Regions from separate parts of the Lysinibacillus sp. FSL K6-0057 genome, predicted to be linked through region 4. Evidence: riboswitches for the same ligand, from Rfam matches in the RefSeq annotation. Region 4 holds a riboswitch; each other region holds the start of a gene.
What was found. Region 4 has a riboswitch for cobalamin ahead of MHB40_RS23180 (hypothetical protein). Riboswitches for the same ligand answer to the same signal wherever they lie in the genome.
Positions count from the first base shown of each region.

Region 1: linked by a shared signal. The riboswitch ahead of MHB40_RS11505 (ABC transporter substrate-binding protein) and the one ahead of MHB40_RS23180 (hypothetical protein) in region 4 are both predicted to bind cobalamin.
Region 2: linked by a shared signal. The riboswitch ahead of MHB40_RS12490 (glutaredoxin) and the one ahead of MHB40_RS23180 (hypothetical protein) in region 4 are both predicted to bind cobalamin.
Region 3: linked by a shared signal. The riboswitch ahead of metE (5-methyltetrahydropteroyltriglutamate--homocysteine S-methyltransferase) and the one ahead of MHB40_RS23180 (hypothetical protein) in region 4 are both predicted to bind cobalamin.

Region 1 covers NZ_CP152047.1:2,354,394-2,356,597, forward strand. Annotated here, with positions in the region: gene MHB40_RS11500 (translation factor GTPase family protein) at 1-791, opposite strand, end outside; cobalamin riboswitch at 950-1,137, shown strand; gene MHB40_RS11505 (ABC transporter substrate-binding protein) at 1,304-2,204, shown strand, end outside.
Region 2 covers NZ_CP152047.1:2,552,825-2,555,028, forward strand. Annotated here, with positions in the region: gene MHB40_RS12485 (hypothetical protein) at 1-579, shown strand, start outside; cobalamin riboswitch at 880-1,058, shown strand; gene MHB40_RS12490 (glutaredoxin) at 1,175-1,399, shown strand; gene nrdI (class Ib ribonucleoside-diphosphate reductase assembly flavoprotein NrdI) at 1,396-1,755, shown strand; gene nrdE (class 1b ribonucleoside-diphosphate reductase subunit alpha) at 1,752-2,204, shown strand, end outside.
Region 3 covers NZ_CP152047.1:2,533,358-2,535,561, reverse strand. Annotated here, with positions in the region: gene metE (5-methyltetrahydropteroyltriglutamate--homocysteine S-methyltransferase) at 1-1,023, opposite strand, end outside; cobalamin riboswitch at 1,195-1,375, opposite strand; gene MHB40_RS12395 (Lsa family ABC-F type ribosomal protection protein) at 1,939-2,204, shown strand, end outside.
Region 4 covers NZ_CP152047.1:4,643,894-4,646,097, forward strand. Annotated here, with positions in the region: gene MHB40_RS23175 (cobalamin-binding protein) at 1-858, opposite strand, end outside; gene MHB40_RS23180 (hypothetical protein) at 842-1,399, opposite strand; cobalamin riboswitch at 1,560-1,758, opposite strand; gene MHB40_RS23185 (glutathione peroxidase) at 1,907-2,204, opposite strand, start outside.

The DNA.
Region 1 (2,204 bases), 2.3 Mb from region 4:
GAGCCCTTGACAGCCTTCATAAAGGTTAAACGCTGATGCCCATCATGACGAATTTTAAAAACCTCTCCTTCAAACGGGACATCCTGCTCAAATTGGGTAGCCGTTAACAGGGGAAGCTGGTCAAGAAATTCCTGAATGCCCTCATCCTTTAAGGCAGAGCCTATAAAGCAAGGGAAAGCACATTCGTTTTTAATCATGGCCTGTAGCTGAGCAAGACATGGTTCATGCTCTAATGACTCATTCAGAAAGGCATCCAGCAATTTTTCGTCGCGCTCCGCCAGCCATTCCATGATGCTATTTGACACATAATCTGCTCGCAGCGGTTCATCGACGAACAACACATGCTGAGAGCAATCTTTACGAAGCTGGCTCATGACAGCTCCTACATTTGCTCCTTCACGATCCGTTTTATTGATAAAGAAGAAGGTTGGGACATGGTATTTACGTAAAAGCTGCCACACGGTTTCAGTATGGCCTTGTATCCCTTCGACTGCGCTAATGATAATAATGGCATAATCCATCACACGGATGGCACGCTCCATCTCAGGGGAGAAATCGACATGCCCAGGTGTATCAATCAATGTGTATGTATCATCGCCAATGCTCATGCGACCTTGCTCGGCAAAGATCGTAATCCCACGCCTGCGCTCTAGCTCATGATTATCAAGAAAGGTATCCTGATGATCGACTCGACCACGGGCTTGAATACTATTTGTATGAAAAAGCACTTGCTCAGAGAAGGTCGTTTTCCCTGCATCCACATGCGCCAGTACACCGATTGTTTTGTACATAAGAAATCCTCGTTTCTATAGATTGCTATCTTTTCATTGTAACAGAATACTCGCATATATAATTCTTGTAAAATAGTTCGTATTTTTGTCGAAATAGTGCTAATATAGTGATGATTGCATAATTAGCGTCATACTACGCTAGTCTATCAATAGTATTGACCATAATAGAACGTATTGGTGCAAATGGCATTTGTCATTTGCTTAAAAGGGAAATCGGTGCAATTCCGATGCTGTCCCGCAACTGTAAATGGGGAGTCTATACAGCATGCCACTGTAGTAAAACTATGGGAAGGCGTATAGATGATGAACCTAAGCCAGGATACCTGCCAGTATGTGTTTTTTGACTAAGAACCACGAGGATGGGGATAGTGATAAAGGTAATGATGATACCGTTATTTCACTATGCTACTCTCTTGGCGACAAGAGGGTTTTTTTTATGCCCTTCCAACCACATGGGTAGTAAAGAAGTCTCTGATTTCTTTCTATATTTTAACAACAAAGGAGAAAAGGACATGAAGAAATGGAAAAGTATATGGCTGATGATGATCATTGCCTTGGTCGCTATTTTAGGGGCTTGTAATGCAAAGGACAAAACTGAATCAGCAGCACAAGGTGAAAAGGTTGAGCCATCTGAGGCAGCAACAGAAGTAACCATTGAAAATAATGACACAAGCCAAACATATAAGGAAGCACCTACGAAAGCGATTAGCTTAAATCAGCATGTGACAGAAATTATGCTGGCGCTTGGCTTAGAGGATTCTATGGTTGGGACGGCTTACTTAGATGACAAAATCTATGAGCCCCTGCAAGAGGCATACGATAAAGTCCCTGTGCTTTCTGACCAATACCCAACGAAGGAGCAAGTGATTGATGCCGAGGCGGATTTCTTATATGCAGGCTGGAAAAGTGGCTTTGGTGAAAAGGGCGTTGGCACACCAGAGGAGCTTGAAGAATTAGGCATTCATACGTATTTACATACGGCTTCTAACATGACAAAACCAACATTAGAAGATATTTTCACTGATATTCGCAATATCGCGAAGATTTTCCGTATCGAAGATCGTGGCGAAGCTTTAATTGAGCAAATGACAAAAGATGTAGAGGCAGTACAAGCTAAATTACCAAAAGATAGCGAAAAATTACGTGTTCTTGTGTTTGATAGCGGTGAAAAGGATGTATTTACAGCTGGTCAAAACTTTATGAATGAGCTGGTGACAATCGCGGGTGGTCAAAATATCTTTGGTGATGTGGAATCAGGCTGGACAACTGTGTCGAAGGAAGATGCAGTAGATCGTAATCCAGAGGTTGTTGTCGTGATTGATTATGGTGAAACAACGGCAGAACAAAAGATCCAATTCTTAAAAAATGATCCAGCATTAAAGGAGATGGAAGCTGTCAAGAATGATCACTTTG
Region 2 (2,204 bases), 2.1 Mb from region 4:
CTAGAGAGATGCTTTGTATTAGAATATTTAGAGATACTGTTAAAATGGAATAAACAAACACACGCTATTTCTGAAGAAAAACTTCAAAAGCTTTGGATGAAACTGATAAGAAAATATAAATTTTCTCTTGATGAATGGGAAAGAAATGCTGGAAATACGAATATTCACTCGTATCTTGTGAAAGAACAAGGGCATGGTCTACAAAAATTAATTCGTTTTTACAGGGACCGTCATGGAGTGAAATGGTTAGAAAATGCCTTTGATTATGGCATGACATTGCTAATGAAAGGTGGGGAAATGCCAGCATTAGAAATGTTTTTCCTCACAAATTTAATATGTTACAAGTGGCAACTAGACTACTTAGAGGATAAAGAAGTGCAATATTACTTTTCTCATTCAGTAAATGGGAAAGTGAAAGAGGTCTATGATCGTTTTAGGGCTTACGATAGAGAACAGAATCTATTAACTGCAACTAAATTATATAAGCTTTTATCCAAATATAATCCTCAATTTCATACAAATTCTGCAGCAACGCCGGAATTTTATAAGGAATTGGCCCTGTTTATTGAAAAGCACTAATAGATGTTCCTAGTGTCAAACAGTCTATTTTTCTTCAGAATATAGACTGTTTCCATAGCTATTCAAGATTATTTTAGGCATTCTATAAATGAATAGATTTACTGTAGATAGATTTTAATAGAAAATCTCGTACATCGTTTAAAATATATATTTTGTTTAGGTATAAGTAATTAGTGATAATCTATTTCGAACTACATAATAAAAAATACTGAATAATCCAAAAATAAAGAAGTTTAGAATCTAGATTTACTTTTCATTTGAAGGATGGTAAACTTAAAACTATTGAACAACAACAATATATTGTGTTCGTTTTACTAAGGTACTACTATATGTAGTTTAAAAGGGAAGTTCGGTACAATTCCGACGCTGTCCCCGCAACTGTTAAGCTGACGATGATAGCATCCACTGTGCATGCGCATGGGAAGGAAATCAGAGAATGAAGCAAAGCCAGGAGACCTGCCTTTCTAAAACAAATTAATCATTTCTTCGGGGATTAAGAGATGGGAACGTCGGTATTTTTAGTATGTTAACGTTTCCATTTTAGCTATCTCTCTTAAAGAGATAGCCTTTTTATTTTATGAAAAGAGGGATTTCTATGAAACTTTATACGAAAACAATTTGTCCAAAATGCCTGTGGGTAAAATCTGAATTACAACGTGCAGGACTTGAAGCAGAAATTGTTAACATTGATCACGATGAACAAGCTAAGCAAACCATTATAGATGCAGGTTTTTTAAGTGTGCCTGTTTTAGAAATGAATGAAACCTTTATAGGAGATGTTCAGGAAATTGTTTCTCAAATTGAGTTGATTACCCTATGATCGTTTATGCAAGTCGTACAGGCAATGTCCGAAATGTTGTATCCAAATTAAAGGCAGAAGCTATCGAGCTCTCTGAAGAATTGCGACTGAATAAGCCGTATCTTTTAATTACCTACACAGATGGTTTAGGTGACATTCCAGCGAAGGTGCAACGCTTTTTAGAAAAAAACAGAGATTTTTGTAAAGGAGTAGTTGCCAGTGGCAATAGTAACTTTGGCCATCATGTATTTGGCGCTGCTGGTGAGAAAATTGCTACTACCTATCATGTACCCTTAGTAAGGAAATTAGATTTACGAGGCAATCAAACAGATTATGAAGCAATACAAACGTTTTATGAAACGAGGGTAATGAGATGAAAACCTATTTAAAGCTTAATAATGACGTACTGAATCGTTATAGTACAACTGGATTACTTGAGTTAGAAAAAGATCGTGAAGCTACGCGCCGCTACTTTTTAGAGTATGTCAACGTACGTTTGCGTTATTTTATAGATATTGAGGAAAAAATCCGCTATTTAGTTGATGAGGGCTACTATGAGAAAGCATTTATCGACATGTACGAAATGGAATTTATTAAGAAGTTGTATAAAAAAGCCTATGATTATAATTTCCGATTCCCATCCTTTATGAGCGCCAGCAAGTTTTATGATAGCTATGCTATGAAAAGTCGTGACGGCGAAGAGATTTTAGAAAAATATGAGGATCGTATTGTTATTATTGCTTTGTATTTGGCTCAAGGCAACACAGCTTTAGCAGAACGTTCTGTCGAAGCGATGATGGAAGCCTATCAACCTGCCACACCAACT
Region 3 (2,204 bases), 2.1 Mb from region 4:
GTCAAGTTCATTTTCAAGAGAGGTTGTGATTGGAACGTGCTGTAGGTTACTTGATGGTTGAATCCATAGCTCTTCGGCATGACTTAGCTGTTCAATGGCTTGAATCGTTGCGTTGACCTCTGCAAGGTTTGAACGCCAAATATCACGGCCATTTACAACCCCAATTGCCAATACTTTGTCCTGAGGGAAACCAAATTGACGCAGTGACTCCATATTCCCTTTATAGCCATGAACAAAGTCTAGGCCAAAACCTTGAACAGGCAGCGTAATCAATGTTTCATAGGCACATAATGCTTCAAAATAAGTCTGTAGCATAATCTTAGCCCCTGGAACGGCAACGGCTAACTGGTCGTAAATTTCTTGCACCAGCTTTATCTCTGCTGGATCAAGAGTTGTAACAAGGGATGGCTCTTCTAGCTGAATCCAAGTGGCACCTGCATCCACTAACTCTTTTAATACCTGCGTATAGAGCGGTAATAAGGCTAATAAGTATTCAACCTGTGTTAATTTGTTGTAGCCTTTTGTTAACTTGCAAAATGTATAGGGACCAATCAATGTCGGCTTCGTGATGATCCCGAATGCTTCTTTCGTCTCTAAAAAGTCAGCTAACACTTTATTTTCTGTTAGTTGTAAGGTTTGTCCCTCATACTCAGGAACAATATAGTGATAATTGGTATTAAACCATTTTGTCATTTCACTCGCTACGGCTGTTTTATTCCCTCTTGCTACACTGTAGTAGGTATGTAAATCGACTTTACCACCTTGCCAGTTAAAGCGTTTTGGTACTAGACCAAACATCAAAGCCATATCTAACATTCTATCGTAATACGTAAAATCACCAACTGTCACCATTTCGATACCCAATTGTAGCTGCTTGTCGATTCTAGCTAAACGAATCTTCTTTAATCTTTCCTCAAAGTCCTCTTCAGAAAGTTCATTACGCCAAAATAATTCTAATGCTTTTTTCCATTCGCGATCTTCCCCTATATAAGGGTAACCAATGAGTGTGCTTGTATAGGTCATGTTTTAATCTCCTTTTTAGAAAAAATAAAAAGCCATTCTCCTATTTGGAAAATGGCTGCATGTTAAAATTATGAATGCTAAAACAATACGAAAAAGTATCTACTTTTGCATAAACATTATCGCACAGTGCCTATTTGGTCACTTTTCACCACCTATTTCCACGTAGGTATTTGGTGTGTACTAGAAATTGGCAGGTCTCCTGGCTTTTCATCAACACGCCTCACAGCCTTCCCAGTTTCCCCAGTGGCATTTGTGATTTGCTCCGAATTACAGTTGCGGGACAGCGTCGGATTTGCACCGACTTCCCTTTTAAGCCAAACTTTCATTTGGCACCAAGTCTTACACATTATTCAATTATGCTCCTACTATAGCATACATTTCAGAATAGTAGAAATTATTTTTAAACAATTATATAAATTATTTCTATAAATATTCTAGGAATTATTAAATATCTCCGCTAAGATAAGGCTACATTGTATTCTGTTAAAAAATTTGTTACTATAAATAGACAATTATGAGAGGACTGATGAATGGACGATGATGAACTAAACTATATTTTTATTTGAATTGAATGATTTCAAACCAAAATATAGGGTTAGTCTATCCATTTTTAACAATCAGTTTGCATTTTATTTGTCATGATACGAGTGGCAAATCGACTTTATTCAGTGAAAGACTAATCCTTCCAATGCACGATTGGAGGGATTTTTTTCTTGCTCTCATCGTTGAATCTGTACCTTTCATCTACTCGTAAAGGAGAGAGATAATATGAGCGATTCAGATACTATTGTGACGCATGTAATACTCCGTATAAGTCGTTAATATCCATCTACTTATACGGAGCAATGGAGCATAGATGGGTAGACCGACTTTGTATGAAAAGGAAAACTATTGCAATACAAAGGAGGAATTATCATGTCCATGATACAAGTACAAAACCTAACTTTTTCTTATCCAAGTAGCTTTGACAATATTTTTGAAGGGGTAAACTTCCAAATCGATACCGATTGGAAACTTGGATTTATCGGGAGAAACGGACGAGGTAAAACAACATTCTTTCAGTTGCTATTAGGCAATTATGAGTATAGCGGAAAAATCATCTCTTCCGTAGACTTTACTTATTTCCCCTACCCCGTTTCGGATCCAAATAAATATACACACGAAATTTTTGAAGAAATTTG
Region 4 (2,204 bases):
AGATAATACCGCTTTGTTTTGAATAGCTGTCACAGTATTCCAACCATCACGCGCAAGAATTTCTCCTATTGGATCTTCTGTATAGTTTACTGTCGTTAAAATAACGTCTGGGTTTTTCGCAATCACATCTTCCTCAGAAACTTGCGCCCAACTATTCAATTCAGAAAAAACATTATTAACATTAGCTGCATCTAGTATTTCTTGTTGGAAAGTGCTAGAGCCCGCTGTATAAATGTCTGGCTTAGGGCTAACCTCTAAATAAACATTTTTCGGCGTCTTTACGTCTTTCACCTTCGTTTGTACTTCAGCAATTTTCGCTTTAATCTCTTCGTTTAATTTACTTCCTTGATCAGCAACATCCATCACAGCAGCAATTTGTTCGATATCTCCATAAACATCATCGAAAGTAGTCGCAGATTGAATAACAAACACTTTAATTCCTGCATCTTCAAGCGGCTTTAGTGCATCCTTATCACCGATTGTATAAGCAATGACAACATCTGGCTTTAACGCTAAAATTCGTTCACTGTTAAAATTCGTAGTATCAGAGACACGTTCAATTTTTTGTGCTTCCTCTGGGTAAGTATCGTACTCAGTTGCCCCTACAATTTTATCGCCAACACCTAGAGCAAACAAGATTTCAGTATTACTTGGTTGTAATGATACAACTGTTTTTGGAACTTCATTAAATTCTATTTCAACACCACGGTCATCTGTCACTTTATAGCTTGTTTTCTCTGTGTGTTGTGTATCCTGTGAAGCATCTTTGTTTTTTGTATCTTCAGCAGTGCCACAGCCTGCTAACATCAGTGCAAGTAAGAGCACTGATAGCCATTGGAATTTAAATACTTTCTTCATTATTATTCTCCTTTTTCTTTTTCATTGGGTATGATTTACTAATAAATGGTATTTCAGCTATTCCTGTTTGCTGATTCATAAAAACAGCCATGACAAAACATACATTAGCTAATAAGCCAAGGTAATCGAAAAGAATAGCAGGAACCGCTCGTTCTTCTGATACTTTGTGTAAGGTACGATATGATTTTTTTGCTTCACTGCGGCAAAGATGTAAAGCAGCAGCGGCCTCAGTTCCTTGAGGTAAAACAAAACTTTGAATCTCTTCCTTCACATGACCAACGTAAAAGTCATAACGCTCACTTAACCAAGATAAATCCTCTTCAGTTACTGCTAGTTTTCCACGAACTGAGCCATTGACATGATAAGCCATAGGTAAAATAAGCATTAAATCCTCTTCAACAACTTGAATATCCTCTTTTTTTACTGCAGCTAATGCAACTCCTAGATGTGTTGTGAGGCTATCCGTTCGAATTTCAAAATCGACCGTTGAAGCTTTCTCACGCATAAATGGATAACAAGAATAACGTGCATCTTTTTTCACTTGCTGTCCCCCCTACTTTCTATAATGAAAAATTCTTACATGAAAGGCATAAAAAAAGCCGCTCCTTTTGCAAAGGAACGACAAAAATAACATAATGATCGCCATCAAGCTCGACTTAGCCTATGTTTTTGCCGTATATCCTCCTAGCTTCCGAGAAGTTTTTATACGTTCAAATAAAGGTCGGTCTCCTGGCTTGTACAGTTCATTACATGAAACGAATGAGTTATAAAGAACCTTCCCATCTTCTTTGAGACAGTGGTAAATCTTTATAATGGCTGTACTTACAGTTGCGGAAACAGCTCCGGTTTTTCACCGGATTCCCGATTATGCTAACTAGCACCTTTATTCTGCAAGAATAATTCATTTGTAAAGCAGTTTATCATATATGATTCAGAAAAAATAGTTGTGCTGCGCATGGATAACTTTAAACATCCAGCAATATTTCTACTTTAAGAGAAAATTTAAAACCATTTTATAAGTTTTTACATTATTAAAAAAATTTATAGACTATAATAGTGTTTCAATTGCCTGTTCGATATCGAGCTGAGAATCTGTTGGCTCAAAGCGTGCGACAGTCTTACCACCAGCATCTACTAGAAACTTTGTAAAGTTCCAGCGAATATTACGACCATCTAAAAAGCTTGGGGCAAGTTGAACAATTGCTTCAGCAAGCATTTTCTCTTGCATACTTGCCTTACCAAATTCTCGAAAATTCGCTTCATGCTTTAAATAATTAAAGAGTGGATGTGTAGCCTCACCATTCACCTGTACAAGCTCAAAAATCGGGAATGTGACTCCATAGTTC